Regions from separate parts of the Cloacibacillus evryensis DSM 19522 genome, predicted to be linked through region 3. Evidence: riboswitches for the same ligand, from Rfam matches in the RefSeq annotation. Region 3 holds a riboswitch; each other region holds the start of a gene.
The links. A riboswitch is a leader RNA that binds a small molecule or an ion and turns the genes downstream of it on or off. The one in region 3 is predicted to bind thiamine pyrophosphate.

Region 1 (9,989 bases), 460 kb from region 3:
CGGCGCTCCCGCCGGCTGCGTAGCCGTAACCCACACCGACGCGAAGACGGCGCAGCTGCGCTATTTCTTCCTCGAGCCTGAACTGCGCGGCCTCGGCGCGGGGCAAAAGCTCTTTGATAAGGCGCTCGATTTCTGCCGAGAAAGGGGCTATCACCGCGCATTCCTCTGGACGGTCAGCGCCCAGGAGGCGGCGAGACGCCTTTACGCGGCGAAGGGCTTCAAAATCACTGAAACGGGCGAAAACTCGGAATGGGGCGTCCCCGTTCTCGAAGAGCGCTGGGACCTGGAGCTGCGATAAGAGCGGCGTCACAGGCATGGGCGGCGGCCGTGCCCGCGCCGCCGTCCATGCCATCAGCCTCTATTCGTCAAAAATAGAGACGATCTCCCCATCGAGTATCCGGTTCATGTTCCTCACGGCGCAGAAGTTGCCGCACATGCTGCAGGTATCCTCTTTCTCGGGCTTTGATTCGGCTCGGTATCGCCTCGCCTTTTCCGGGTCGATCGCCAGCTCGAACATCTTTTCCCAGTCAAGCTTTTTACGCGCGAAACTCATGCGGTCGTCCCATTCCCTCGCGCCGGGCACGCCCTTCGCGATGTCGGCGGCGTGCGCCGCGATGCGCGCGGCGACGATCCCCTCTTTGACGTCGTTCACATCCGGCAGACGCAGGTGCTCTGCGGGCGTCACGTAACAGAGGAAGGCCGCGCCGCTCGCCGCGGCCAGCGCGCCGCCGATCGCGGAGGTGATGTGGTCGTAGCCGGGGGCGACGTCGGTGACGATCGGTCCGAGCACGTAGAAGGGCGCGCCGTGGCAGAGCGTCTTTTCTATCTCCATGTTCGCCGCGATCTGGTTCAGCGGCATGTGCCCCGGCCCCTCTATCATCACCTGCACGTCGCGCTCCCAGGCCCGCTTCGTCAGTTCGCCGAGCGTTATCAGCTCCTCAACCTGCGAAGCGTCGGTGGCGTCCGCGAGACAGCCGGGGCGGCAGGCATCGCCGAGGCTCAGCGTCACGTCATAATCGCGGCATATTTCGAGCAGCTCGTCGAAACGTTCATAGAAGGGATTTTCTTTGCCAGTCATCTCCATCCAGGCGAAGATTATCGAGCCGCCGCGTGAGACGATGTTCGTCAGGCGCTTGTTCTTTTTGAATTTATGCGCCGTATCGCGGTTGATGCCGCAGTGTATCGTCATGAAGTCAACGCCGTCCTCGGCGTGCATCCGCGCGATATCGATCCACTCCTCCGTCGTTATCTGCGCCAGCGGCTTGTTATAGTAGACGACGGCGTCGTAGATCGGCACCGTGCCGATCATCGCCGTACAATTCCCCGTCAGATGGCGGCGGAATTTCCGCGTGTCGCCGAAGGAGCTCAGGTCCATGATCGCCTCGGCACCCATTTCGACGGCGCTTTGCACCTTTTTGAACTCCATCTCAAGATCGGTCATATCACGCGAGGTACCGAGGTTGACGTTGATCTTCGTCTTAAGCATCGAGCCCAGTCCATTGGGCGATAAGGCGGAGTGCAGCCTGTTGCATGGTATTATCGCGCGTCCCTCGGCCATCAGCCCCATAAGCTTGTCCGTTCCGATGCGCTCCTTCTCCGCGACCGCCGCCATCTCCTTTGTCAAGACGCCCCGGCGCGCCGCCTCCATCTGTGTTGAATGATCCATCGTGCCACCACTTTCTTCGCAGAAATTAAGCGGGGAACACCCGAATAGGCATTCCCCGCTTAAAAGACATTTATGCTATCTTCCTACGGCGGCATTACCCGCATCAGGTGTAAGGGTCGAAGTAAATAACTTCCTCTCAGCCTGCCGCGCAAGCTCCCCTGCTTTGTTGTTTAATTAGAACACGCCTCTTTCCTTTTTGTCAAGCGCGTGAGAAAAAAAATACGCGGGCCTTCCACGATGGCAATAAAAAAGGAAGCCGGGGAACAAACGCTCTCCGGGCTCCTTTCATAAAACTATATAGTTCTGAAGAGGGCTTTACTATTCAATAGCGTCCGCGGTCAGCGGCACCAATTCAACCACATGGTTATGATCGCGGCATTAGTAAAGTTGCAAAAGAGACCGCCTATCACAGGAACCACCAGGAACGCCAGTTTTGAATAGCGATATTTGACGCGGAGAGCGTTCATATTAGCCATCGCGACAGGTACCGCCCCTAAACCGAAGCCGACATGCCCGGCACAGATCACGGCCGCATCGTAGTTTTTTCCGGTAAGGTTGAAGGTGAGATAGCGGGCAAAAAGATACATCAGCAGCACCTGGGCCAGCAGTACAACCATAATGGGAAGCGCCATGTCGATAAGTTCCCAGAGCTTCATCGTATAAATCGCCATTGAAACGAAGACCGTCAGGAATACGTCCCCGATCGTCTCTATTTCAACCTCCGGCACATCGGCCTTCTTCGCGTCCAGCGCCACCCTCATCACAGCCCCACCGCACATCCCCATCACATGAGACGACAGTACGACGGAGGGGAAGAAATAGTTGAACACCGATTGCATGATCATACCGACGCCAAGCGCCACGAATATGAGAAAGAACGATTTGGGTATCTCGCCGACAGAAACCATCGCGGCGGATTTTTCCGGCGATTCCGTATCCATGGAGCCGTCGGCAACACTGTCCAGCAGATGTTTTTTCTGGATCAGGCTGTTGGCGAGCGGGCCTCCAAGCAATGATCCGCTGACGAGCCCAAAGGTGGCGGCGGCTATCGCGACCGAAAGCGCCCCGGGGTAATCGGGCGGAGCGAAGGAAGCCGCATAGCCGTGCCCTCCGGTCATCGGGATGGAACCGGTCATCAGCGCTATCATCGGCTCCAAGCCTAGCATCGTGCCCAGCGATACGGAAAGGACATTCTGCAGAAAAGCAAGCAGAGAGGCCAGTATCAAGAACACAATGACAACCTTGCCTCCTTTTTTAAGGACGACCATGCTGGCGCCAAATCCGCTGGCAGTAAAGAAGAGGTCCATGAAAAACCCCTGGTAGGAGTTATCAAAGGTAAATCCGACGACTCCCGTCAAGCGAAGGGCCAGCGCCAACGCCGCGAAAAGCAGCCCGCCTACGACCGCCCCAGAGATACAGTATTTTCTGAAAACAGATACCTTGGAATTTATCCATTCGCCCAGCAACGCTAATATGACCGCGAAGAAAAGGGTGTAAACGCTGCTGAATTGGATATTGTAAAGTTCATTCATCGTATATCTCTCCCGTAATCCCAGCTTATCTTATCATAAGGATATTTATTCGGAGGATAAAAGCGTCAGCGAAGTTCATCGCAAACTTGCTTTATCGCGGCGTCGAGCGCGGAGATGAGAATATCGACCTCTTCGCGGCTGATGGTGATCGGCGGGGTGATCTGGATATGATCTCCGCGCACTCCATCGGCGGAGCCGCCTCCGGGATAGGGAACGATGCCGCGCTCCAAGCAATATTCGGTGATCTTGCCCTTTATGTTCTGTTTTGTCTCGAAAGGCTCTTTGGTAGTTTTATCGCGCACGAACTCGATGCCGCACATCAAGCCTTTGCCGCGCACGTCGCCGACGATAGGATATTTGTACAGTTCTTCGAGTTTGGCAAGGAGGTATTCGCCCTGCACGGCGGCATTGTCGATATAATGCTCGCGTTCGATAATTTCCATCACCTTGCAGGCGATCCCTGTCGAAAGAGGGTTGCCGGCGTAAGTATGTCCGTGATGAAAGCTTCCGGAACCGTCGATCATGATGGCGTTAAAAACCTTCTCCGACGCGACGGCCGCTCCGATTGGAGTATAGCCGCAGCTCATCCCTTTTGCAGTGCAGAGGATATCGGGGATCGCGCCGCCGAAATGTTCCACCGCCATTTTCTTTCCTGTCCTTCCGCACCCCGCCATAACCTCGTCGTCGATCCACAGAACGTCATATTTGTCGCAGATGCTCCGCACCATCTGGAAGTATACGGGCGCGGGGTGAATCCCCGGGCAGGCGGAGCCTACGACCGGCTCGCTTATAAAGGCCATGACATTCTCCGGCCCCTGGCGAAGTATCTCGGACTCAAGAGCTTCCGCAGCTTTGACGCTCGTCTCCATCAGTGTGCCGCAGCCCCATGGATTGCGGTAGTGATAGAACTGGGGTATTTTTGGGAACTGCAGCAGTATCGGATCAAAAACCTTTTTGCGGCCGCTTATGCCCGTAACGGAAAGCGCTCCCAGCGTATTTCCATGGAAACCGTTCCACTTCGATATCACTTTCCATTTGCTGCTGGAGCCGTCGCGTTCGATGAAATACTGGCGGGCCATTTTCAGGGCTGTTTCCACAGCCTCGCTTCCGCCTGAAACGAAGTATACGTGATCGAGGTCTCCAGGCGTCCATGAAGCAAGCTTTTCAGCGCACGCCTCGATAGTATCCACCGTCCACCTTGAAAGGTGGGTAAAGGCTATCCTTGCCATTTGCCCGCGGGCGTAATCGGCGATCTCGGCGTTGCCGTGGCCGATATTGGCGACAGCCGATCCCGAGCACGCGTCGAGGTACCTTTTTCCGTTCTCGCCATAGAGAAAGACGCCTTCGCCTTTCACTATCTTAGGGTAACGCCATGTCTGTGTCCTGTAGAATACGTTGTTGCGCGGTGCGTTGTTTGCTGCCATGATACATAACCTCCCGATTGATATTTTATTCTTTATGATTTGAGCCGCCGTAGAGCCAGACGGCGCCTTCGTCCGCCCCTCGCACTCCCTGGCGGTAAGCCTCAAGGATCCCGTCGGCCTTCCGTGCCGGCCTGACTACTTTTTTCCGCCGCTCTTCCAGAATTTCGTCGGAGACGAAGAGCGTCAGGGACTTTTTATTAAGGTCTATCTCAATAGCATCGCCGTTTTGCACAAGTCCGATAACACCGCCGTCCCACGCCTCCGGCGTAATGTGGCCGACGCACGGGCCCCTGGTCGCGCCTGAAAAACGGCCGTCGGTGATCATGGCCACGGACGTATGCAGCCCCATTCCGACAAGCATCGCCGCCGGTATAGACATCTCCCGCATGCCGGGGCCGCCCTTAGGCCCCTCATAGCGGATCACCAGGACCGACCCCTTGGCGACAGAGCCACCCAGCAGATAATCACGAACCTCCTCCTCCGAATCAAAAACGACGGCCGGCCCCTTATGGCAATACATGCTGGGATCGACCCCGGTCTTCTTTACCACTGCTCCTCGGGGGGCGAGGTTTCCAAAGAGAATCGAATAACATCCGTCCTGAAATTTTGAATCGGCCGGCTTAGAAATCACATCTTCGCAATCAACATGGGGAGTATTTTCTATATGATCTTTCAGCGTTCCCCCCATAGCCGTAGGAAGGCTCGTGTCGACGTAACCGGCAATTTGCCTAAGCACGGAAAGGACGCCTCCGGCGCGATGGTAGTCGCTGATGTTATATTCCGACGCGGGTTTGAATTTTGCCACTACGGGGACGGCGGCCTGTTCCCTGTCAAAATCAGAGAGGGAAATGGGGTGCCCCATAGCTTTGGAGATCGCCGGAATATGCAGGGCGGCGTTTGTCGAGCCGCCGGTGGCGGAGATATAGCGGATCCCGTTGTTGAGCGAGGCTGGATTAAATATTTTCGAAAACGACGTCTTATTTTTAACCAGTTCGACAACACGTTCTCCGACGTCTCTCGCCTGTCTGGATTTTTCCGAAGCGCAGAAAAGCATCGTCGAACTCCCAAACGGAGCGACGCCTACGGCCTCTAAAAAAGAGCCCATCGTATTCGCCGTACCGTACATGGAGCATGTTCCTTGGGAGAAGCAAATATTTTTCTTCCAGCCAGAAAAAGTCGCCGCGTCTAGCTCGCCGCTGTTGACCTTGCCGATCGCCTCTTTGAGGTCACATGTGACATAATCCTTCCCGCAGCTCTGATAGGGCAGCATCGCACCCGCCGTGATAAAGAGCGAGGGAAGGTCAAGCTTTGCGGCCGCCATAAGCATACCTGGGACAATCTTGTCGCAGGAGCAGAGAAAAACCAATCCGTCGAACCCATGCGCCCTGACCATCGCCTCAATGGAAGCCGCGATAAGGTCCCGCTGAGGAAGCACATAATGCATCCCTTTTCCCTGCGCCATCCCATCGCATGGCGCGGGAACGCAAAACTCAGCGGGTGCGCCTCCGGCCGCCCACACGCCCTCCTTTACATAAAGCGCCAATTGGGAGAGCGGCTTATGGCCGGGGTTCACGTCGTTGCAGGAATTGACGACGCCAATAATCGGCTTCGCGAGATCTTTGCCGCGATACCCGACTGACGACATCAGCCCCTCGTAATAGGCCTCGGTTATATTCCGCGGGTCTCCGCGTTTCTCCGTCTCGCCCATCACGCCCGAGCCCCTGCGCGAAAAACTACGCCGAGCAGCTCTTCATAGACCTTTATCATAGCGCCCTTGTCTTCCCCGCCAAGTCCGCGCAGCAACGCCGTCTGATAGGTCGACGTCGCCGCGCTTAACACCGGCAGAGGTATCCCGTTGTTCGCGGAGAGCTCGGCCGCGCTGACGAGATCTTTATACGCGTTTTCCATAAAATACCCCTGGGAAAATATTCCCTTGAGCACTCTGGGAATAAAAAATTCAGAGGCATAGCTTCTGCCGGTTCCGCTGTTGACGATCGCCCCTACCTTTTCCGGGTCGAGCCCCAGCTTTACAGCCATCGGCAGTATCTCGGCCAAAGCCGCGGCGTTGATATCGAACAGCAGCTGATTGATCAATTTTGCGAGCTGGCCGCACCCCGGCCCGCCCATAAAGAGAATATTGCTGCCCATCATTTCAAAATATGGCCTTACATATTCAAAGGTTTCATAGTCGCCGCCGCACATCACCGAAAGAGTGCCGTCTTTGGCGCGCGCCTCCATGCCGGAAACAGGGGCGTCGAGAAAACGCACTCCTTTCGCCATAAGGGCGTTGTGGAGTTTTATCGTCGAATCATAAGAGATGGTGCTTAGATCCGCCACAACTTGCCCGCGAGACAGCTTTTCCAAAAGGCCGTTCTCGCCGATCAATAGATTTTCAACTATCCGCGCGTTTGGCAAAGAAAGAAAGATGATACCTGCCGACGCAATTTGGTGGATATCATCCACCGGTTTTATTCCAATTTCTGAAAGTTCACGATAACAGGCGCTAGAAACATCGTAAGCCATTACCTCGTCTTTATGCTTCATAGCCAGGTTTACAGCCATATTTTTGCCCATTTTTCCCAAGCCGACAAATCCAAGCTTCACCGGAACCACCCCTTTACTCTCTTTTAGATAAAAGCGACAACATGGTTAAAATACACCATATTACGGAGCAAGTCAATCATTTTGCAAAAAATAATGGATTATTTCCATTATTTAAATATATACATAGTTTTTTGTAGTAAAATTTACTTTTTCTTGTCAAGAATCGACTACTCATGTAAAATAACGGAGAAAATTCATCAATAAAAATCGGAGATGGCACATTATGAATAAAACGGATTCCAACCCTTTAGTCCCCGCGGGGAACGCCATGGAACGCATCAGAATGATGCAGCCCTCTTTCAGCAAAAGCCACAAAAAGATCGCGGACTTCATTCTGCAAAACTATGAAAAGGCTGTTTTTTTGACATCGTTCAAGATGGGGCAGCAATGCGGCGTCAGCGAATCAAGTATCATCAGATTTGCCACGACGCTCGGTTACTCCGGATATTCCGAGTTTCAGCGCGAGATACAGGATTTGTTAAAAACTCAGATCACCATGTCGCAGCGGCTGAAAGAAACTTCGTTAAGCGGCGACGGCGGGATCATGCAGGGCATGATGCAAAAGGGGATAGACGGTATCCAGTATGCCATGATGAATCTCAATGAAAAAGATTTTGACCGGGCGGTCGCCGTGCTGTCACAAGCAAAGAGAGTATTTCTCGTCGGTTCAAGAAGCTCCTATGGGCTGGTCTATTACTTCGCGTTCGTTCTCAACTGGATCAGAGAGTCGGTATTCGCGGTCAATTGCAGCAACGAAATTATCGATTATCTGGCGACGCTGACCGAAGACGACGCCGTACTAGCCATAAGTCTGCCCAAATACCCCAAATCCACGGTCGACGCTTTGGAGGCAGCGCGCAGCAAAGGCGCCCATACGATAGCCATCACCGATACGATGACCTCTCCGCTCATACCTCACTCTGAAATATCTCTGCTCGTATATACGGAGCTGCTCTCATATTCCGACAATATCGCCCCTGTAATGTGCCTGATAACCGCCCTGCTGACCGCCATTGGCGCCGCAGACCCACAGAAGACGGCGGGGCTGCTGGAAAAGCACGAAGCTTTGTGGGAGGAATCCGGCATTTACGCGTGAGAGAGCGGTAAAAAACCGGCGCGGGCCGGAGTTATCACAATTCCTTCGCCCGCGTCGATTTTACATTTTTCCTGTACTTTTATTTTGCGAGGAAATCCGCCGCGAACTGTGCCGCGAGCGCGGCTCCCATGGGGAGTATTTTTTCGTCTATCGTGTAGCATTCGTGATGATTCGACATGCCAGACCCCGGGACATCCTTACTGCGTCCGCCGATGAAGCCGTAAACTCCCGGGGTGTCCTCCATGAGGAAGGAGAAATCTTCGGAGCCCATGAGCTTTTCAAAGGGGACGAGCACATCTTCGCCGAAGAGTTTGACCGCCGCGCCGCGCGCCGTCTCCACGACCTTTTCGTCGGAGTTTATCACCGCGGGGCAGAGGTATTTGTAATCGAGCTCCGCCGTGCAGCCGTAGCCGGCGGCCACATCCCGGGCGGTCTTTCTGATCATCTCCTCCATCTTCATGCGGAACTTCGGGTCGAAGGTGCGCACGGTGCCGTCCATGACGGCTTTGTCGGCGACGATGTTGAAGCGCTGCCCCGCGTCGAAGGTGCCGACTGTGAGAACGAGCGAGTTGAGCGGGTTGTTGACGCGGCTGACGATGGTCTGCAGCGCCATGATTACCGCCGAGGCGGCGACGACAGCGTCGCGGCCGAGATGCGGCGCGGAGCCGTGGCTCGCCTCGCCCCTGACCGTCAGCGTAAACATGTCGCAGGAGGCCATGCGCTCGCCGTGGGCGATGTTTATCTTGCCGGCGTCGACCAGCCCCCAGACATGAGCGCCGTAGACAGCGTCAACACCCTTCATCAGCCCGCGCTCGACCGCGCCTTTGGCGCCCAGCGCGAGCTCTTCGGCGGGCTGGAAGAAGAACTTGACCGTGCCGCCGAGCTCGCCGCGCATCTCCGTAAGGATCTTCGCCGCGCCGAGCTGCATCGCGATATGCGCATCGTGCCCGCAGGCGTGCATCCTGCCCTCGTTCCGCGAGGCGAAGGGAAGGCCGGTCGCCTCTTTTACGGGCAGGGCGTCGATGTCGGCGCGCAGCAGCACCGTTTTTCCGGGCGTAGCGCCTTCCAGCGTCGCGACGCAGCCGTACATTCCCTCGAAGCGTTCGACGGGAAGCCCCATCGCCTCGAGGTCCTTAACGACGGCCTCCGTCGTCTCCGCCTCGTGCTCCGTCAGTTCGGGACGGGCGTGGTAGTATCTGCGCCTCTCCACGATATAGTCGTTGTATTTCGCGGCCAGCGCTTTGATGTCAGCCATTACTTCGCCGCCCTTTCGTCTGTAAAGTCTTTCGCGAACTGCGCGTAGAGCGCCGCGCCGCGGTGCAGCGCATCCTCGTCGACGGTGAATTTGTCGCTGTGGTTCGAGTACGTGATGCCGCAGGCGGGGTTGAGCGCGCCGATGAAGCCGTAAAAGCCGGGGACCTTCTCCATGAAGTAGGCGAAGTCTTCCGAGCCGGTGAGGCGCGGCATCGTCGTGAGGATATCCTCGCCGTAAAGCTTGACGGCGGCCTCTCTCGCGATCCGGTTGAGGTCGTCGTGGTCGTTGATGATCGGTCCGGGGAAGCGGTCGTATTGCAGCTCCGCCTCGCAGCCGAGAGCTTCGGCGGTGTTCTTTATTATCTTTTCGAGCTGTTTGTCGATCGTCTTGCGCAGCTCGCGCGAATAGGTGC
Region 2 (9,989 bases), 250 kb from region 3:
GCACGTCCAGGTCGTCGTCGCGAAAGGTGCTGGAATCAAGAACATCGCTGACCTTAAGGGCAAGCGCGTAGGCGTTGGCGCTCCCGGATCAGGCGTTGAGGGCGACGTTCAGGCTATCTTCAAGCTGGCCGGACTTACCTACAAGGACCTTAAGAAAGCCGACTTCCTCGACTTCGCCGCGGTAACGAGCCGTTTCAAGGACAACCAGATCGACGCCGGATTCGTCGTTGCCGGCTTCCCGACAGCCTCGATCATGGACCTTACGACAACGAAGGATGTCGACCTCATGAGCTTTGACGACGCTTTCCTCGCGAAGCTGCACAAGGCGTATCCCTTCTTTGTCGCCAGCACGATCCCTGCGAAGACCTATAAGGGAATCGACACAGACACGAAGACCCCTGCCGTTATGGCGATCCTCATCACCAACGATTCAGTACCCGCTGACCAGATCTATGCGTTCCTGACCGGTATGTTCGATAACCTTAAGGATATCGCCGCCGTTCACGCGAAGGGCAAAGAGATCACCCTTAAGGGCGCGCTCGACGGACTCACAGCGCCGCTGCACCCCGGTGCGGAGAAGTTCTACAAGGAGAAGGGGCTCATCAAGTAGTTTTGAGACTTTGAAAATATCTGCGGGAGCCGTCGTTCTGGCGGCTCCTTTTTGTTATGTTTTTTGATGAATTTACGCATTATCAATGATTTTTATCATTTATACGCGATAGTATAATTACAACCGGCAAAAAAGCTGAGGATTCATTATAAATGAAATTTCTTTATTGTTGATTATTTGGAAATTCAGGGGGATACGGGCAAAATTACCGGCGATTTTATTGTATAATATTACGGAGTTATGATATTTTTGTCTAAGGTATCAATAAAAATCTAAATCACGGGGCGAGTTGGTATTTTGATAGACCTTATCGTTATGCCGTTTTCCGCGGCGGCTTTTATCTACCTCATCATCAGCATAGCGCTTTTATTCATGGGTATAGAAAATGTGATCTTCAATATCCGGGGAGATAAGAGGGAATCTGTATTTTCCCCCTTCAAACGTTTTATCGGGGGGAAGATGCTCCCCGTAAAAAAGAGGCCCCCGCGCTCACTGTATCTTTCATGTCTCTTTCTCATCGCCGTCTACTTTTTCATCCCGATGGGCTCGCTGCCGCAGTTTATATCGGCGGAGGGCGGTTTTCTGATCGTTGTGGCGCTGCTTGTCCTGGCGCAGAATTTCTATATCAGAGGGCTCAAGCAATATTCAAAAAGAATGTATCTTTCCATCGACCGCAACCTTATAAACGTACTGTTCAAATTCACGATGGCGCTGCTGCTCGTCCTCATCACGCTTGCCTGGTTCGTGATAAATATTGGGGTGCCTGGGAGCATCTTCAGCCTCAGCACCTATGCCGCGATGCCGCTGTCCAGCGTCACAAACGTATGGGGACATCTTGGTATGGCGTTCTTTTTCTTTTCTCTCGCGGTCGTCTCTCCCTGCCGCAAGGTCAGGGATATCGGGCTTACGGAATACACCTCGCTGCTCGAGGTATATGACGCCGTGCGTTCGACTCTGTGTCCGGCGATAATAACGGCGATATTCATCCCGATGAACATCGGCCTGACGCTGAAGCTTGCCGGCGTCCCGATGTACGCCGCAGACTTCGCCTTTTTTTGGTTTAAGGTCTTGGTCGTGCAGACGGCCGTCATCCCGCCCATACGTGCGGCCTACCTGAATATGAAAAAGCGGCTGCCTCACGGCTGGAAGTCGTCCCCTTATCTTTTCCTCTCATACAGCGGCGTCGTACTGTTTCTTATAAACCTCTACCTGTAGGCTGAAAAGAGCCTCTGCTGGGGGAGCCGTTCGTAGAGGGCCTCCGTCCTGTAAAGTTTTGCGAACATCAGCGGGCCGTTCTTAACGGCGACAGTCAGTCGTTTCCCCGGAAATGCTTTGAACAGGCATGCCGTGCCGAATGGCGGCAGCGTCATCTTGTTGCGGCCGAAGGTATCGTTGCCGACGCGGAGATAATAGCGGTCCCATGACTGGCGGCCGCCCTGGAATATCATCCATTCGGCCGTTTTTATATAGCGTCCGTTGTCGGGTTTAAGGCAGGGCATCCCCGCGTTCGATGATTTTACGCGCTCCTGCCATGTCCATATCTTGCCGCCGATCACAATATATTCGTCTTCGACAGGGGTCAGCTCCACCGAGTGGATATATGTCGTCGTAAGGTGGTGTCCGAAAGCCACGGGCACAGAAAAAAGCACGTTGCGTTCGTCGTCGGTGAGGAGCAGCGAGTCGACGCGCCAACCCAGGGCGGCGATGAAAAAAGAGGCGCCGAGCAGAGAAAAAAAGAGCAGGAAGACCGGGATATGTTTATGCATATTGTTTCACCTCGTTTCCGCTATACATTATCACCTGGAGAGGGTTTTTACAAATTATGAAATTCATATATCAGGGCGGCGCGTGAAGTTCGCCGGCTGCGCCGGCGCAGCCGGACGGCAGGGCTGGCCGCTCCGTTCGTTAATTGAGGGCTTGATGGTTCTGCCCCGATTCATTTATGAACTCCTATGCTGTATACTATCGATATTAAGATGAGGAGTGGAACGATGTCCGAAAATATTCGGGATGTATTGTCCGATTTGATAGACAGTTATGGAATAAATATTCTGGAAGACCCTGACAGGTTGTCTCAATTTCTTGAAGACCGCTGCGCGCGGGAAGCCGAGGAGGCCTTTCACCTGACATTCGCCCTTCGGTACCTTCTCAAAGGCGGCTGGCGCGCCGCGTCGGCGACTGCCGTTCTGGACAAGGAACAGGAAGAACGTTTATGTCAGCAGCTTGGCTTCACCGCCGCGCAGTCGCGGGATGTAACGGCGCTGATAAACGGCGCGGTCGCCGATAGGTTCACTAAAGAAAACTCCGCGGAGGATAGCTTTGTCGCGACGCCGGGCAATCTGCGGCGGATATCCGGCGGCATCTCAAACAGGCCGCGAACTACGAGAATACGCACAAAATCCCTCTACAACGGCATTATCCTGATCGCGTCGCTTCTGGTGCTGGGCGTCCTCTTTTTTCAGATCGGCAGCCAGCGTACCCCTGTCGGCGACGAGTTGCGCATCGCCTTTTTTGCCCCCATGTCCGGGCCGGAGGCGCGGCTTTCGCATGTGCAGCTTCGCGCGGCGCAGCTTGCGGTGGAACGCATAAACATGCAGGGACCGCTGCGGGGAGAATATAAGATTAAGGTGATCGGCTTCGACCTGCCAAAGGACCCGGCGAAGGCCGTGGCCGCGGTCCGAAACGCGATGAAGGACAAGAGCTTCCTCGTGATGATGCTTGGCGCCAACAATGGGAATATCCCGGACCTGGCGCGGCTTGCCGAAAGCGTCGAGGCGCCGCTCGTCATTACGTCGCCGGAACCGCCGAGCGAAGAGGACCTGCTGGACGGCACGCTGCCGTACCTCTACACCTTCAGCCTCGTGAACGACGCTAAGGCGCGCGGCAAAGTCCTCTCCTATTTTGCCGCGCAGGCGCTGCATAAAAAACAGATCGCCCTTTACTATGACTCGTCAGGCAGGCTCCCTGAGGAGACCTACCTTTCCGCGCGCAAGTGGGCTGTGGGTTTTGGCTCTAAGGTCGTCGCGGAACTCTCATACAACGGCAAGCGCGACGGCGGCCACTCGGCGGCGATGAGGGCGATAGCCGAGAGCGGGGCCGACCTGCTGATAATTCCCGGCGGAGGGAAAAACTCGGCCAAGATCATCTCGGAGGCGCGCGCCGCCGGTTTCAGCGAGGCCATTCTGGGTGAGGGATACACCGAAAAAACCTACGCCGACGCGGGCGCGGCGCTCAAAGGCAGTTGGTGGGTGAACGAGGTATCGGCGCTTGATCCGCCGATACGTTCCGTTTTAAAAGAGTACAAGAGCCTTTACAACGAAAATTGTCCGCCCGAAGACGTTATGCCCGCCATTCTCTCCTATGACGGCGTCATGTGGATCGCGGCGGCTCTCCAGAGCACGCCGGGTTTTCGCGGCGAGGCGATACGGCACACGCTGCTTGCCACGAAAAATCTGGCTTTGACGCACGCGACCCTGACCATCGACCCGCGCAGCCACTTGCCGCTGAATAAAGCCATGGCGATAGTCTTCTGTGCGAACGACAAAGGAATATTTCAGCGGCGCGTCAGGATAAGCAAGGATTAGCGGCGGCGGCCGAACCTGTGAAAGACGAAAGGGCGGACTCATATCCGCGATGATGAACGCCCGCTAAAAATCTTACGCGGCAATGCTCGGCAGTGGATAATATCGGAAAAATCTGTGATAATACTAAGAGGGTCGCTGACAGCTCCCTTGCGGGGGATTACGGTCGGCTCTGGCGGCGTTGATCATTAGATGAGAGCCGAAATCTTTGATTTTCGGTCATCGAGGCCGGCAGTGATACCGGATGGTGCATACGATCAGCGCCTCCTTAATAAAGCGTAGCAGGGTGGCATGAGGATGGTAAGGAAGTTCAATGAAGACCGGCTTGATGATGCTATAAGGGCGGCCTGGCAGGGAAAAGAAGAATCGGACTGCATCTGGTGGCAGGGGCGGTGGTGGAGTTGGCGGCGTTTTGAAACGCTTGTCGCCGACTGCGAAGAGAAGCTGAGGGCTTCCGGGTTTGGCGTCGGACAGCGCCTTGCCGTACTGCTGCCAAACTCTCCGATGGCGCTTGCCCTCTCCGTCGCCTGCTGGCGGCTCGGCGGAGCCGTCGCGCCCCTCAACGCGCGTACCGGGGCCGTAAACCTGATAGATACTATAAAGATGCTCGACGTAAACGCCGTCATCCTTACGGAAGAGGGCCATAAAAAGGCGGAGGGATTTCCCGCTGACATACCGCTCGTCCCCTCGGCGCTTGAAGGGCCGCTGCCTGTGTGGCGAGGCAGAGAGGGAAGCCCGGATACGGCGGAGACCGCCGTGATCTTCTCAACGTCCGGGACCTCGGGACTGCCGAAGGCGGTCGCCTGCCTCCATTCGAACATGCTCGGCAATCTCGCGCCGATAGAGGCGCACGTTCCCGGCCTGCTGGATGACGACGCGGTATTTCTCAACGTGCTGCCGAACTTCCACACATTTGGCTATAACCTGGCGGGAATGATGCCGCTTGCTTTTGGGTTGCGCCAGGCGGTGGTCCCGAGCTTTGTGCCGGTCGACAATACGATAAAGGCTATCGAGGAGTCTGGGGTAAACAGGATCATCGCCGTGCCGACGATAATGGCTTTCCTGCTGGGGGCTCTCGCTAAGAAGGATCAGCACCTGAAGGGCATCACTCACGTCATCACCGGCGGAGACCGCCTCAACGTGCAGATGGAGGGGCGCTCCCGTGAATATCTCGGCGTCGGCATCCTTGAGGGCTATGGCCTGACAGAATGTTCGCCGGTCGTTGCAGTAAACTCCACGGAGGCGGCAAAAAAGCTTGGCACGGTGGGACGTCCCTATCCGGATTACGAGATAGAGATACGCGACCGCGAGGGGAGGCTGCTCGACATCCATCAGGAGGGGGTGCTCTGGGTAAAGGGCCCGTCCGTCGTTCCCGGTTACTTCCGCGACGAGGAAAATACGAAGGAACGCTTCCATGACGGCTGGTTCAACACCGGAGACGTCGTTCAGATAGATGACGACGGCTACATCAAGATCGTAGACCGCGCGACGGATATAATAATCGTCAGCGGCTTCAACGTATACCCGCAGGAGGTCGAAGCGGCTCTCTGCGCCCATCCGGCTGTGCACGCTGCCGTCGCGGTCGGCGAGAAGAACAATGTCGCCGGAGAACTTGTTAAGGCCTTTATCATCCTCAACGAGGGGGCCGAGGCATCGTCGAAAGAGCTGATGGATTATTGCCGCGAGAGGCTGGCGCACTACAAAGTGCCGCGCAAGATCGGCTTCGTCGCCGAATATCCGCTCTCTCCCACGGGCAAGATCCTGCGCCGCGAGCTGCGGAAGATGAAGATCGAGAAGCAATAAAGACAAAAAAGAGGCCCGCGCGGAAATCTCCGGCGCGGGCCTTTCCCTTAATAAATTATTTCCGTCTTATGTTTAGTCGTCGTAATTCTTGCCGTCATTCCCGCCTTTGCCCGGCGCGGTGGCCGCGGTGTAGTTCTTTCTCTCGCCGAGGACCTTGCGGTCGGGAGCGGCGTTCTGGTCTACGCGCTTTGCCATAACTTCGGCGACCGCCTCGGCGCTGCCCTCCGCTCCGAAGGCGACGATGAAGCGTTCGGCCCACCAGGCCATTTCGTCGACTATCCTGTCTACGATGGGCTTCGGCTCCGCGAGTATCATATCGCAGAAGGGCAGATTGAGCTTCTTATAATCTCCGCTCTTGCGGCTCATGCCCTTTTCGTCGCCGGCGGCGACGATCTTCTCCCAGAGCTCGACGGAGATGCCGCGGTCGGCCTCCTTCGTATAGGTGCCGCCCTCGGTGATCGCGTTGCCGGTGTTCGGGTCCATCTTGATCCCGAAGTAGACGTTCTGGAAGAGCGTCGCCACGTTGCCCTTGCGGATGCCGTACTTGCGGAAGGTCGAGACCTTGTCGAGCGGGGTGCCGGAGATGCCGTGCTGCGCGATCGTCACGCCGTAGGGCGCGATCGCGTCGGCGATCTCCTTCGTGCGCGCCAGGTCGATGCCCTCCATCTGTCCCGCCGTCGGGTCGTAGGTGCCGTGGAGGCTGCCGTTCGAGATCGCGAGGTAGTCGGGGAATATCTGCCAGGCGTTGAGTCCGCCGATATAATAGAGGGCCTCTTCGACCGTTGAAAGCTCGCCGGGGCCCTTTATCTCGCCGACCTCGACCTCAAGTCCGAGCTCCGAGGGCAGCCAGTCCGCGAGCGCGCGGGTGGCGGCGAAGTTGTCATAGTCGTCCAGGTGTGAAGCGTCGATAGCCACCGAGGTGAAGCCGTTGTTGAGGATCTTTGTGAGATGTCCCACGCCCTTCAGCACGTCGGCCCAACCTTTAATGGCATAATGGTCGACATGGAGCCCGAAGACCGCGCCGTGTCCCATCTCCTCGGAATACTTCAGGGCGTATTCGGAAATGTTGTCGTAGGTCGCGCCGCAGTAAGTCGACTCCGACTTTGCAAGCTCGATGAGCACCGCCGCGTTCTTTTTCTTTGCCGCCTGGAGCACCGCCTTTATCACGAGCGGATGACGCGCGTTCGCCGCCAGCACGATGGAATCGACTTCTCTGGCCGCCGCCGCGATATCACGCCCGCTGACAAGCCCCATCTCCGTATCGCCGAAACGTGCCTGCACGTTCAGCGGACGCTTCTTCAGCAGCTCCTGATATGCTTTGCTCTTTACATCCATTGGAATCTCCCCCTGAGAAATTTTTATAATAAGGTGCTTATAGACTAATTGTAGCCCTTATACATGGATATTGCAAAGGAAATGACGCAAGATCGTAAAGTGAAATATTTATCTTTGTTATTATTTCTCAGGTATCAGTTTGCCGGCCAGCCATGTCAGCGCGGCGGTCGCGGCGATCACCGGCAGCGTCGCGCCCACGGGACTGCCGGCGGTCATAAGATACCGGTAGAGCGCGAAGCCGGCGCCCCAGAGGATCAAATTCCTCGGCGAGAGCTGCCTCGCGGCGCAGTTCCTCTTCAAGATAAAAAAGTCGGTCACCATCACCGCCGCCATCGGCGCGAAGACGGAGGAGATGAGATAAAGCAGGCTCTCATAACTGTCGGAGCGCGCGAAAATGGCGATCATCGTGCCGATAAAGCAGACGGCGACGCCGGCGGCCTTTTCCCTGATCCCTTTGAATATGACGTGGAAGCTGATGCCGGCGGAATAGGCGTCGAGAAAGGTCGTCGTCACGGTGGAGAAGGCTACGATCACCACGCCCGCGGCGCCGAGCCCGGCGTCGAGCATGATCTTCGCGATATCGGAGCCGCCTGTGTAGAGCGCGACGCCGAGTCCGATGAAATACATCCAGCAGCTGGTCAGCGAATAGACGGCCGTGCTGACGGCGGCGCTCTTTTTCGGTTCGCGCGCGTCGCGCATATAGTCGGAGATCAGCGGCAGCCACGACAGCGGCATCGCCACCGATAGTTCCATCGCGTCCGCGAAGCTCATTACGCCGCGGGCAGCCTCCGTCTCACCGCGCTTAAAGACGATGAAGGAGAGCACCAGCGTGAGGATGAAGAGCGCGCCCATCGCGATCTTGTTGACGCGTTCAAAGTTCTTCATATCGAGCAATATCCAGACGGCGATCATGATGCCGATCACGCCGCACCAAAGCATGTTGTCCGTGCCGAATACCGGGTTCAGGATAAGGCCGAGCGAGATCGCGCCGCCCGCGATCATCACCGCGGTCCAGCCTACGAGCTGCAGCACGTTGAGCGCCGCGAAAAACTTAGCCCCCTGCTCTCCGAAGGAAAGCTTGACGCTCTCCATCGCGCCGCGCCCGGAAAGCCCGCCGATCAGCGCCGCGAGATACATGAGAAAGCCGCCGATCAGGTGTCCGGCGACCACCGCGCCCATGCCGCGCGCCATCCCGAGCGGAGCCATCAGCGTCCCCGTGTATATCTCCGCGATGGAGACCGCCGCGCCGAACCAAATCAGCGCGTTTGCCGTTGTCGTTCTCTTTTCCTCATTCATCAAAAACACTCCTTAAAAATAATGACGGCCCCTCCAAGAAGGACAGCCGTCACTGAATTCGAGCTATTCTCCCTACGGTGGCATTACCCACATCAGGTTCATCGGGTCGAGGCCGCGCCTCCTCTCAGCCGAAATATCCAGGCTCCCCATAAATCACGCGGGAATCGTTCCCGCTTTCGTCACGTATTCTAAACAGTTTCGCAGGCGTTGTAAAGTTTATTTTTACGATATTTATTAATAACTGTACTAGAAGCATTTCTCCTTATAATATTGGCTTGTTTTAAAAAATTATTGACAATTTTTAAATATTCAAGTATGTTATATTTAATTATTTTATTTGGCGAGCAACTGGCGCTATTACAAATAAATATACACGAGCAGCGCCAACAACGGCGGAATCAACTGGGTTCTTTGCAGTTATTCATAAATATCTTTATCAGGAGGAATTTTTGTAATGACAGCCGAAACAAAGAAGAGGGTTTCTCTGTTCGACCGTTTTCTCAATGGAGTTGAGCGCGTGGGCAACAAACTGCCGCATCCGATAGCGCTCTTTGCGATCTTTGCCGCCGTGACGGCGGCGCTCTCCGCGATCTTCGCGGCGATGGGCGTCTCCGCGACCGGCGAACTTATCAACCGCGCGACAAATACCGTGGAGATGCAGACGATCCAGGCGATAAGCCTGCTTAACAAGGAGGGCGTCGTCTATATGCTCACCTCGGCGGTAAAGAACTTTACGAACTTCGCCCCGCTGGGCGTCGTCCTCGTCGCCATGCTCGGCGTCGGCGTCGCCGAGACGAGCGGCTACATCCCGACGATCCTCAAGCGCACGGTGGCGGTCACGCCGCGCAGCCTCATCACGCCCGTCGTCGTCTTCCTCGGCATCATGTCCAACATAGCCTCCGACGCCGGATACGTCGTTCTCATCCCGATCGGGGCGCTGATGTTCATGGCCTACGGGCGTCATCCAATGGCCGGCCTGGCCGCCGCCTTCGCCGGCGTCTCGGGCGGCTTCTCCGCCAACCTCGTCATCGGCACCACCGACCCGCTGCTCTCCGGCATCTCGACGGAGGCCGTACACATCCTTGACGCGGCGCGTTCCGTCGAGCCGACCTCCAACTGGTACTTCATGATCGCTTCGACATTCCTCATCACGATCATCGGCACGATCGTCACAGACTACATAGTCGAGCCGCGCCTTGGCAAATACAACGGCAAATTTCTTGAGGGAGCCTTTGAATCGAACCAGATCACGGAAAAAGAGCGGAAAGCCCTTAGGATGGCGAACGCCGCGCTGCTCGTAATGACCCTGATCGTCGTGGCCGTATGCCTGCCCGCCGACTCATTCATGCGCAACCCCAAGACCG
Region 3 (9,989 bases):
ATCCGGCCATATCCGGCGGCGCCCGCCGTTTTGTTCATGAAATCGATCAGTTCAATGGAGCCCATCTTCTGTCCGTTGACGGCTACGGGGATGCCTCCCTCAAATGTCACTTCGACGGTGACCTCTTCGTCGGGGGCTTCGGTCGGCTCGGCTGTCAGCTTATAGGCGTCCTTGGGCGGCTCGTTCCACGGATCTTCGAGGATGCCGCATTCGATCGAACGCCCCCAAAGGTTGTCGTCGATGCTGTAGGGGCTCTTTCTCGTCGTCGGTACGGGAACGTTGTGCGCGGCGGCGTAATCCATCTCCTCTTCGCGCGTAAAGCCCCAGTCGCGGACCGGCGCGAGGACTTCGATCTCCGGATTCAGCGCGTTGCAGGCTACCTCGATGCGCACCTGGTCCTGTCCTTTGCCGGTGCAGCCGTGGGCGACGGCGACCGCGCCCTCTTTCTCTGCGCACCATATGAGCGCCTGGGCGATCATCGGGCGCGAGAGGGCCGAATTGAGCGGATAGATCCCCTGGTATACGGCGTTGGCCTTAAGCGACGGCCATACGAAGGTGTCGATGAAGGCCTCGCGGAGATCCACCAGGTAAGCTTTGGAAGCGCCAGCCGCGTAGGCTTTCGCTTTTATCTCCTCAAGATTGTCGGCCTGCTGGCCGACGTGCATCGTCAGCGTGACAACCTCATAGCCCTGATCGTGGAGCCAGGGGATCGCCACCGATGTGTCAAGCCCGCCGCTGTAAGCCAATACTACTTTTCCCTTTTTCTCTGGTGCCATCATTTGAAACTCCTCCTAAATTTTGTCGATATTAAAAAAAGCTCGTCCCTCTTCCTTTCGGAAGAGGGACGAGCAAATTTACCCGCGGTACCACCCTCGTTGACATATCTGTCCACTTCGTCGTGTTGTGCTCTGGGGTGCGGAATTGTGATCCTTTTTGCGAAAAGCGCTTTCAGCCGGTGGCGCTTTATCTCTGTCGCCGAGTGATCGAATTCATATCCCCGTCATCGCATATTATATGCGGTAAGGAATCGATTCGTCGTATACGTCTGTCTCGCTCAGCGGCATGCAGTTTCACAATAGCGCCCCTCCTTTCACGGTGGTCTCAAAAACTTGTGTGGTATTCTATCACGTGAACTTTATTTGTCAACCGGTTGACCTCAAAATGTTATTGCTCAGAGATAAAGTCACTCCATAACAGATCTGAGAAAATGTCACTATGAGCCAGGAGCTAGTGACAATGACGAAGAAGGAAGTAAGGCGCGTTGAGGTGTTGAGTATCGCATTATCAGGAGGATTGACTAACAAAGATGCGTCGGAGCTGCTCGGTGTTTGCGTCAGGCAGTTTATCAGAATCAAGAAGAAGTTTTTACAGGAAGGAGCACAAGGGTTGGTTCACGGTAATCGTGGTAGGAATCCCGTCCATGCGATTACCGATGAGGTCAGAGGGGAGGTAGTGAGTCTTTTAAGGAAAGGTATTATGACTTTAATATCTCTCATTTTACCGAACATCTTAATGAAAGGGAATGTATCAGTATCAGCCGGTCGTCGGTGTCTCGTATTCTGAAGTTGGAGGGAATAAGGAGTAAGAAGTTGGTAAAGTAAAAGACGTATTAAAATCGTCCGAGGCAAAGGAAGGAATCGTCCGGCATGTTATGGCAGACAGACGCGAGCAGCCATAAGTGGTTTGGCAAAGATGGAGATAGTGCAACCCTGCATGCTTTTATGGACGATGCCGCAGGTATTGTTACCGGTGCATTCTTCATAGAGAGTGAATGTTTTGTCGGATATGCGGAGGCTATAAAGATGGGTATAAGGGATTATGGACTGCCCCTTTATATTTACAGCGACAGGCACACGATATTCAAGTCTCCTAAGGAGCTGACCCTCGAAGACGAATTGAAAGGCGTATCAATTCACCTGTCGAATTTTGGCCATGCACTGAATGATTTAGGCATAAAGCAGATATTTGCCAATACGCCCCAGGCTAAAGGACGTATAGAACGGCTGTGGAATACTTTTCAGGACAGGCTTGCGGCGGAACTCAGGCTCAATGGAATCAGGAACATTGAAGAGGCTAATAGCTTCCTCCCACTCTTTCTGGATGATTACAACGCCAGATTTTCCGTTGAACCAAAAGTAGAAAACTCTGTGTATCTCAAATTCGACAAGAGAATTGATCTGGATCTGGTCTTTGTTCTGCGCTGTGAAAGAAAGATAGGCGGCGGAAACACTATATCTTACAACAGTCGGATATATATTCCGGTTGACGGCAGTATATACATGACTCCAGGAAGCACCGTTGAAGTTAGACAGACCGTTAAAGGAGAGATATACATCATGCGTAACGACAGGGCTATATTGATGAAACAGGTGGAGATGCCGAAAAAAGCGACCCATAGTGATTCAAAGAAAAAAGCAGGTGTTGTGTCACCACACAAACCTGCTTCAGACCACCCCTGGCGGGGCAGATCTACAAATGTGACTACCAAGGATGATACCATAATTCAAAGGAATAGTGACATTTTCTTTGACCATTTGGGGTGACTTTTCTCTGGCTATTGACACCGGTTGACCTCAAAAATTCAAAATAAACTTTTGGTTTTTGCAAGTTCACTATTTCGTCTTCATGCTCTTGTGTATCTCTGCCTCCATCGGCGTCTTTTTGGCGGCATAATATGTATCGAACGATGTCATTTCAAGGTGCACGGGGGTAATGGAGACATAGTTGTGCGCGACGGCCCAGACGTCCGTGTCCTCGTGCATTTCGTCATGAATGCTGCCGCCGACCCAGTAAGCCTCGCCGCCGAAGGGCGTCTTTACTACCGTTATCTTATCGTGGTAGCGGCGTTTTCCCTTGCGCGTCACCCGCACGCCGGCAATATCTCCCGGCTTCTCGTTGGGTACGTTGACGTTGTACATGACGTCGTCGGCCATCGGATGTCCGGCTATCCAGCGCGCCGTCTGCAGCGCCGCCTCCGCCGCGGTCGCAAAGTATTTTTCCGGCGATTTCGAACCGCAGACGAGCGAGACGGCCATCGACGGATAGCCGAATATGAGCCCCTCCATCGCCGCGCAGGCCGTACCGGAATAGGTGAGGTCGTCGCCGAGGTTGGGACCGCAGTTTATTCCGGAGAGGACGAGGTCCGGCACAAAATGGAGCACGTCGATGCCCATTATCACGCAGTCTGTCGGAGTACCGTCACAGGAATAGGCGGTGAATCCGTTTGCCAGCATTTTATTCTCGATCTTTTTGATGTGCAGCGGCCTGTCCATCGTCATCGAATGCCCGGAGGCGCTGCGCTCACGGTCCGGGGCCACTGCGAGCACCTCATATCCGGCGTCGTGAAAGGAGTTCGCAAGCGTCTGGATGCCCTCGGCGAAGATCCCGTCGTCGTTTGTTATCAGTATTTTTTTCATATCCCGTATACCGCCTATATCAGTAAGATGTGGAAGAGCAGTGCCATGATCGGGCGCATGATATAGGGGAACACCCCCATCACCAGCAGTCCGACGATCACGAACATACCGTAGCGCTCGAGCCAGTAGTAGTATTTCATCCATTGGTACGGCAGCAGCACGTAGAGGATGCGCGAACCGTCGAGCGGCGGTATCGGAATGAGGTTGAAGGCCGCCAGCCCGAGGTTGATATATATCATCAGCAAAATGAACTGCTGCGCGGCCCAACTGCCGAAGAGTTCCGGCGCGAAGCGCGCCAGCTGCGCGCAGACAAAAGCCGTCAGCATGTTACCTGCGACTCCCGCAAGGCTGACGATTATAATGTCACGCTTGGGGTGCTTAAAGTAACGCGTGTCTATCGGCACAGGCTTGGCCCAGCCGAAGCGGAAGAGCAGCAGGCAAAGCGCGCCGAGCGGATCAAGGTGGTCGAGGGGGTTCAGCGAGAGGCGTCCCGCGCGCTCCGCCGTGGTGTCCCCGAGCATCTTCGCGGCAAGGCCGTGGCAATATTCATGAAATGTAATGGCCCAGAGAACGGCGGGCAGGCTCAGAAGCAGCTCCGATATTCCCGAGGCGGAAAATAGATTTCCCAGCATTTAAACACATCCTTATTCTTCTCTCAAAATCACAAGAGATATTTTAACACGACAACGCCGCCTTACCTATCCGTGTAAAGTCAGGATCGACTTTTTTTATCAAAGGGATTGATATCTTCTTTGTCATGACGCGATCCGCCGTTCATCCCACAGCCAGTAGAAGCCGAGGCGGCCGCTTTCGCAGCTTACGCGCGCGGCGAGGCCGTCGCCAAGGCGGTTGCTTATCGCGTAGGGGAAACCGCGGCTGAGCGCGACCCCGTCGAGCGGCCAGCGGACGCCGGCGATGGATACGCCGGCGCATTCCTCCGAAAAAGACAGCAGCGAGACGGCCTTCGGCCTTTCGGCAAATGTAAAGGACGCATTCGCGGGGCCGTCCAGCAAGACAAGCCCCTCCCTCTCGTCGGCTATGCAAAATGGAACGTGCGGAGAAGAAAAGTTCAGAAACGTAAGGACAAGACTCCATAAATGGTCAAATCTGCCGCCCCAGGCCCCCGTTAAAAATATTTTTTTTGCGCGGCCCTTATTTTTTTCGCGGAATAGCTCGAGCGCGAGCTGAAAGTCGGTAAGGTCCTTGTCGCTCTGGTAGCGTTCGACCGGGACGCCATTGTCCGCCGCCCAGCGCCAGCTTTCGGCGGAGGCGCTGTCGCAGTCGCCGACGAGCCTCCGGGGAATGATCCCGGCGGCGCGGCAGGCCTCGACCCCGCGGTCGACAGCCCAAACTTCGCCGCGGGAGCCAAACTCCGAGAGCCATGACGGCGAGGGAGCCCTGCCGCCGAGCACCAGCAGCGCCGTGTCCATAGCCGTCTTATTTTCCAGTTCTATCGTCAGCCGCGGCAGTCCGGTCGTCTCCAATAGGCATCGCCCGCCTTTATTTAAATTTTTCCAATCTCGGCATTATCATGTATACCAGCGCCATTAAAATGGCCGTCTCCGGCAGGAGGCTACTTCCGTTGTAAAGGATCGAATAGAGCCAGGCATTCGTCCCTGCCGGCGCGTAAGAGGCGAAAAAGACGACGCCTGAGAGCACCGCCGCCGCAAAGTTCGCAAAGCAGGCGCAGAGCACGCCAAGCCACTTTTTCCCGGGAAAGAAACCCGCGAGGCCGACGAGCCCGCTCGCCACTGGGTAATCAAGCAGCGCCTGCAGCGGGTGCACCACATAACCGCCGAGCATGAGGCGCAGCAGCCCGGTGACAGCGCCGACGAATATTCCGTACCGCCAGCCGCTGCGGAACGAAAAGACCAACAACGGCAGCAGCGTAAGGCTGACGGAGCCGCCCTGCGGCATCGAAAAAAGCTTGAAATAGGAAAGCACCACGGCAAGCGCTATTGACAGGGCTCCCTCCACTAAAATCTTCAACGGTATTTTCATTCTGATTCCTCCAGATATAATTATTACACCGGAGATGAAAGAAAGGTGCTGCTAAGTTTTCTTCATCTTCCCTACGGCGGCATTACCCGCGTCAGGTTCAAAGGGTCATGACTTGCGTCGATTTCTCAGTCTTTCGACTCCCCCGATGTTAAGAATGTTTTAGCAACTCGCCCCATCTTTGTCAAGTTGACAGTACCGTCCGTTGGTATGATAATGTTCAAAACTCCGGGGGAGCTCATGAAGCTGAGAGGAAGTTTTTAACTTCGACCCCATACCTGATCCGGCTAATACCGGCGTAGGGAGCGAGGCCACGAAATGAAAAACCGCCCCGCTCTTTGTTAGAGCGGGGTTTTTACTTTGAAAAGGGGAATTGCTATGAAACATGGGATATACCGGGGGATAGCGATGTCGGTCGCCGGAAGCGATTCAGGCGGAGGAGCCGGTATCCAGGCGGATTTAAAAACCTTCGCGGCATTAAAGGTCTTCGGCACCACGGCGATAACGGCGCTGACCGTGCAGAACTCGCTCGGCGTGACCGGCATCCACAACGCGCCGCCTGAGATAATCAAGGCGCAGATGCTGGCCGTCGGCAAGGATTTTCCGCTCGACGCGGTCAAGACGGGGATGCTCGGCAACCGCGAGACGATCTCCGCCGTCGCCGAAGGGCTTTCCGAGCTGGGGATAAAGAAGGTCGTCGTCGATCCCGTGATGGTGGCGCAGAGCGGGGACTCCCTGCTCGCCGCCGACGCCGTGGACGCGGTGAAGAATATCATCGTGCCGATGGCGATGATCGTCACGCCCAATCTGCCCGAGGCGGAGAAACTGACGGGGATGAAGATCGACGACGTCGACGGCATGGCCGCGGCGGCGCGCGAGATAAAAAAGCTCGGCTGCGGCGCGGTGCTCGTCAAGGGCGGCCACCTGCCGGGCGAGCCGGAGATGATAACGGACGTGCTGCTGGCGGACGGAGAGATATCGCTGCTGCGGGACAGGCGGATCAATACTACGGCCAACCACGGCACCGGCTGCACGCTGAGCTCGGCGATCGCCGCGGAGCTCGCCGCCGGCTGTTCGCTCGCGGAGGCGGTCGCGCGCGCACGGAAATACCTGCGCGCCGGGCTGCTCTACGGAGTGACGGCGGGACACGGCGCGGGCTGCCTCGGACATGCCGTCACGATGCAGTGGACAGAGGTCGTCAATGGCTAGACCCCTGATCTACCAGATAACGAACGGCGTCTCCGCGCAGCTTCAGGCCGACTGCGTGGCGCTGCTCGGCGGCTCCTCGGTCATGTCGTGCCGGCTCGCGGAGGCGGCGGAGATCGCCGCGGCGAGCGACGCGCTGCTGATAAATATCGGCACGCCGCCCGACAACGCCGAAGAGCTTTATCGGACGGCGGCGGCCGCGGCGGCCGCGAACAACATCCCCGTCGTGCTGGATCTCGTCGGCTATGGATTTTCAAAATGCCGCACGGAGATCGCCGACGCGCTGCTAGCGGAATTCCGCTTCTCCGTGATAAAGGGCAACGGGGCGGAGATCGGCGCTCTCTGCGGCGCGGGGACCGCCCCGCGCGGCGTCTCCTGCGACAGTGAGATCGCGGAGGCGGAGCGTCTGACGGAAGATTGCGCGAAAAAATTCGGCTGCGTCGTTTATTCTACAGGAGAGACGGACCACCTCTCCAACGGTGAAAAAAGCTTCGCCATTATCGGAGGCTCGCCGCTGCTGAGAGGCACGAGCGGGATCGGCTGCGCGCTTGGCAGCGCGACGGCGCTTTTCTGCACCCGGGACGAGCCGCTTGAGGCCGCGCGCCGCGCGCTGAAGCTCTTTCGCCGCGCGGCGGCCGAGGCGGGCGAAGCGGCGGGGCCATATTCGTTCAGGATAAAATTCATGGACATGCTCGCGAAATTCGGCTCCCTTGAAAATGAGGTGAAATAATGACGGCGGACAGAAAGAAACTCGCGGAGCGGCTGCGCCTCTACCTGATCTGCGGCGAGGGCGACAGCCCCGAAGCGGTGATAAAAAAGACGGCGGCGGCTATCGAGGGCGGCGTGACGGCGGTCCAACTGCGCGTCAAAAGCTGGACTGGGCGCGAATGTTATGATACGGCGCTGGCGCTGAAAAAGATCTGCAGCGCGCACGGCGCGCTCCTGCTGATAAACGACCGCCTCGACATCGCGCTCGCCGCGGGCGCGGACGGCGTGCATCTCGGGCAGAAGGATCTGCCCATAGGCGCGGCGCGGCGGCTCGCGGGGACAGACTTCATCATCGGCGGCACGGCACGCACACCGGAGCTCGCGCGCGAAGCGCAGCGGCTCGGCGCGGACTACGTCGGCTGCGGCGCGGCTTTTGAGACCGCGACGAAGGGCGACGCCGTCGTCATCGGCCCAGACGGCATCAAAAAGGTACTGTCGGCGATCGACATCCCCTCTGTGGCGATCGGCGGCATCGAGCTCGGCAACGTAAAATACCTCGCGGGATGCGGCGCAAGCGGCATCTCGCTCTCCGGCGCGATAATGAGGGCGGACGACCCGAAAGAGGCGGCCGCGGCGCTGATAAAAGAGGCCGGCAGAGTCCTCAGAGGCTGACGTCCGGCGGACGGCTTTGTAAAAAATTATTGAATATGGAGGCAGCAAAAATGCAGAACGAAGAAAGAAAAAAGATGTTTAAAAAGGCGGTCCTCGCCGGGGCCTTCGCCGCGGCGGGCGTAGTGCTCTCGGTGGTCTCGATACCGATGGGGCCGACAAAGTGTTTCCCCTTCCAGCACACGATAAACGTGCTCGCGGGAATACTGCTAGGCCCCTGGTGGGCGGTCGGCGCGGCCTTCACGACCAGCGTCATCAGGAACATGATGGGGACGGGCAGCCTCTTCGCCTTCCCCGGCAGCATGTTCGGCGCGCTCTTCGTCGGACTCGCGGCCAGAGCCCTGCCTGAAAGATACAAGCTGTGCGCCGCCTGCGCGGAACCGGTCGGAACAGGCATCGTCGGAGCCTGGGTCGGAGCGAAGATACTAGGCCCCATCCTCGGCAAGGGCATCGGCTTCCTCTTCTTCTCAAGCTCCTTCCTCATGAGCTCCGTGCCGGGCGCGGTGATCGGAGCGCTGCTCGTCTATTGCCTGCAAAAGCGGATGGCGCTGACAAGGACCTTCGGCGCGATGATCTGAGGAATCCAGGATATCATCTACGATAGCCACACAAAAACGGTAAATCGGCGTTTATAAGCACGATTTGCGTCATAAAACGGAGGCTCCGAATCCTCGCCGTATACAAATACGGCTCCGGTATCGGAGCCCCCATTTTATTTAGCAACTCGCACTTCTGGTGAACAAATTAAGCGATTCACACAAAACGCAAAACCGGCGTTTTGGTTCACTGCTTATAAACGCCGATTTACGCGATTGCGGGGGAAGATAAACTGCGATTTATCAAAGATCTTTGGCTCCCTCTCCGATAAGCAGGGAGCCAAAACGATGTTTTTCGTTTTGTGCGAGTCGCTTAGCTCCGGCGAAGCCGGTGGAGGAGGGGTGCGCCCGACATGCACATAAACTAGGCGGTGTAAGTCCGCTACAGGCATTGCAGTGTGAACTGTTAGCCAAAGGCAAGGGTGTCCATCGTGAGGTGGAATCTGAAGGAAGCCGGAGGCAAACCCTCGGTCCGACGAACAGGAACCGCATGTGAGGCATTATGGGACGGACGAGTCTACCCCCAAGACAAAGTCCTACACTGCACGAATCCCATGGTGTAAATGCGGCGGATATATGAGGAGAAAGTTTATGTGCTTACTCGGGGAGATCTTGCGGGGGCTTAACCTGAGTGCAATCCACCCAGAGATGGATGGATGAACCGCAAGAAGTCAGCAGAGGCCATAGTACTGGTGAGAGAAAAAAACAATCAGGAAGGGCCGAACGGTAACAAACTTCTCAGACGAAAGAAGGTCGGGCAATGCGAAGAAAGCAGAAAACTGCGCAAGCAGGCTGTTCATGCGAGGACAAGCTGGAAGCGGAAAGCACCATGAAAGCGCCGAGTATTGCCCACACAGAAACGCAGGAGAAGAAAGAGCGCAAACGTTGCTCGAATGTATCCTCACCAGAGCGAACATGGCAGAGGCGTACAAACGGGTAGTCAAAAACGGAGGTGCGTCAGGCATAGATGGAATGACAGTCCAAGCGATGTATGGACACCTGAAGGAGCACTATCCCGAACTTATCCAAAGCCTCTATGATGGAAGCTACAGGCCCCAGGCAGTAAAGAGAGTCGAAATCCCCAAAGCGGACGGAGGAAAGCGCAAGCTGGGAATCCCCACGGTCATAGACCGTATGATACAGCAAGCCATCTCCCAAGTGCTGACGCCAATATTCGAGAAGCAATTCTCCGACGGCAGCTATGGATTCCGCAAAGGAAGAAGCGCCCATCAGGCAATAGAACAGGCTAGGATATATTACGAACAGGGATACAAAGTATCAGTGGATATCGACCTGGCCAAATACTTTGACACGGTCAACCACAACCTGCTCATAAAGACGCTTCGGGAAGAGATAAAAGACGAGCGTGTAATAAGGCTCATCAGGAAATACCTCA

Region 1: linked by a shared signal. The riboswitch ahead of thiC (phosphomethylpyrimidine synthase ThiC) and the one ahead of thiD (bifunctional hydroxymethylpyrimidine kinase/phosphomethylpyrimidine kinase) in region 3 are both predicted to bind thiamine pyrophosphate.
Region 2: linked by a shared signal. The riboswitch ahead of cytX (putative hydroxymethylpyrimidine transporter CytX) and the one ahead of thiD (bifunctional hydroxymethylpyrimidine kinase/phosphomethylpyrimidine kinase) in region 3 are both predicted to bind thiamine pyrophosphate.

The regions. Positions count from the first base shown of each region.
Region 1 covers NZ_KK073872.1:2,801,604-2,811,592, forward strand. The annotation lists gene CLOEV_RS12575 (bifunctional helix-turn-helix transcriptional regulator/GNAT family N-acetyltransferase) at 1-298, shown strand, start outside; gene thiC (phosphomethylpyrimidine synthase ThiC) at 359-1,666, opposite strand; TPP riboswitch at 1,730-1,836, opposite strand; gene CLOEV_RS12585 (sodium/glutamate symporter) at 2,005-3,198, opposite strand; gene CLOEV_RS12590 (aminotransferase family protein) at 3,264-4,622, opposite strand; gene ilvD (dihydroxy-acid dehydratase) at 4,648-6,330, opposite strand; gene CLOEV_RS12600 (NAD(P)-dependent oxidoreductase) at 6,330-7,226, opposite strand; gene CLOEV_RS12605 (MurR/RpiR family transcriptional regulator) at 7,450-8,322, shown strand; gene CLOEV_RS12610 (amidohydrolase) at 8,402-9,577, opposite strand; gene CLOEV_RS12615 (amidohydrolase) at 9,577-9,989, opposite strand, start outside.
Region 2 covers NZ_KK073872.1:2,585,460-2,595,448, reverse strand. The annotation lists gene CLOEV_RS11630 (TAXI family TRAP transporter solute-binding subunit) at 1-610, shown strand, start outside; gene CLOEV_RS11625 (hypothetical protein) at 908-1,825, shown strand; gene CLOEV_RS11620 (DUF1850 domain-containing protein) at 1,816-2,376, opposite strand; gene CLOEV_RS11615 (ABC transporter substrate-binding protein) at 2,635-4,194, shown strand; gene CLOEV_RS11610 (AMP-binding protein) at 4,489-5,994, shown strand; gene CLOEV_RS11605 (class II fructose-bisphosphate aldolase) at 6,067-7,329, opposite strand; gene cytX (putative hydroxymethylpyrimidine transporter CytX) at 7,450-8,625, opposite strand; TPP riboswitch at 8,678-8,784, opposite strand; gene CLOEV_RS11595 (AbgT family transporter) at 9,080-9,989, shown strand, end outside.
Region 3 covers NZ_KK073872.1:2,339,289-2,349,277, forward strand. The annotation lists gene CLOEV_RS10460 (argininosuccinate synthase) at 1-779, opposite strand, end outside; gene CLOEV_RS16100 (helix-turn-helix domain-containing protein) at 1,237-1,563, shown strand; gene CLOEV_RS10465 (ISNCY family transposase) at 1,647-2,543, shown strand; gene surE (5'/3'-nucleotidase SurE) at 2,613-3,416, opposite strand; gene CLOEV_RS10475 (site-2 protease family protein) at 3,431-4,048, opposite strand; gene CLOEV_RS10480 (thiamine diphosphokinase) at 4,172-4,900, opposite strand; gene thiT (energy-coupled thiamine transporter ThiT) at 4,917-5,417, opposite strand; TPP riboswitch at 5,468-5,571, opposite strand; TPP riboswitch at 5,635-5,737, shown strand; gene thiD (bifunctional hydroxymethylpyrimidine kinase/phosphomethylpyrimidine kinase) at 5,793-6,623, shown strand; gene thiM (hydroxyethylthiazole kinase) at 6,616-7,350, shown strand; gene thiE (thiamine phosphate synthase) at 7,350-8,000, shown strand; gene thiW (energy coupling factor transporter S component ThiW) at 8,051-8,575, shown strand; gene ltrA (group II intron reverse transcriptase/maturase) at 9,479-9,989, shown strand, end outside.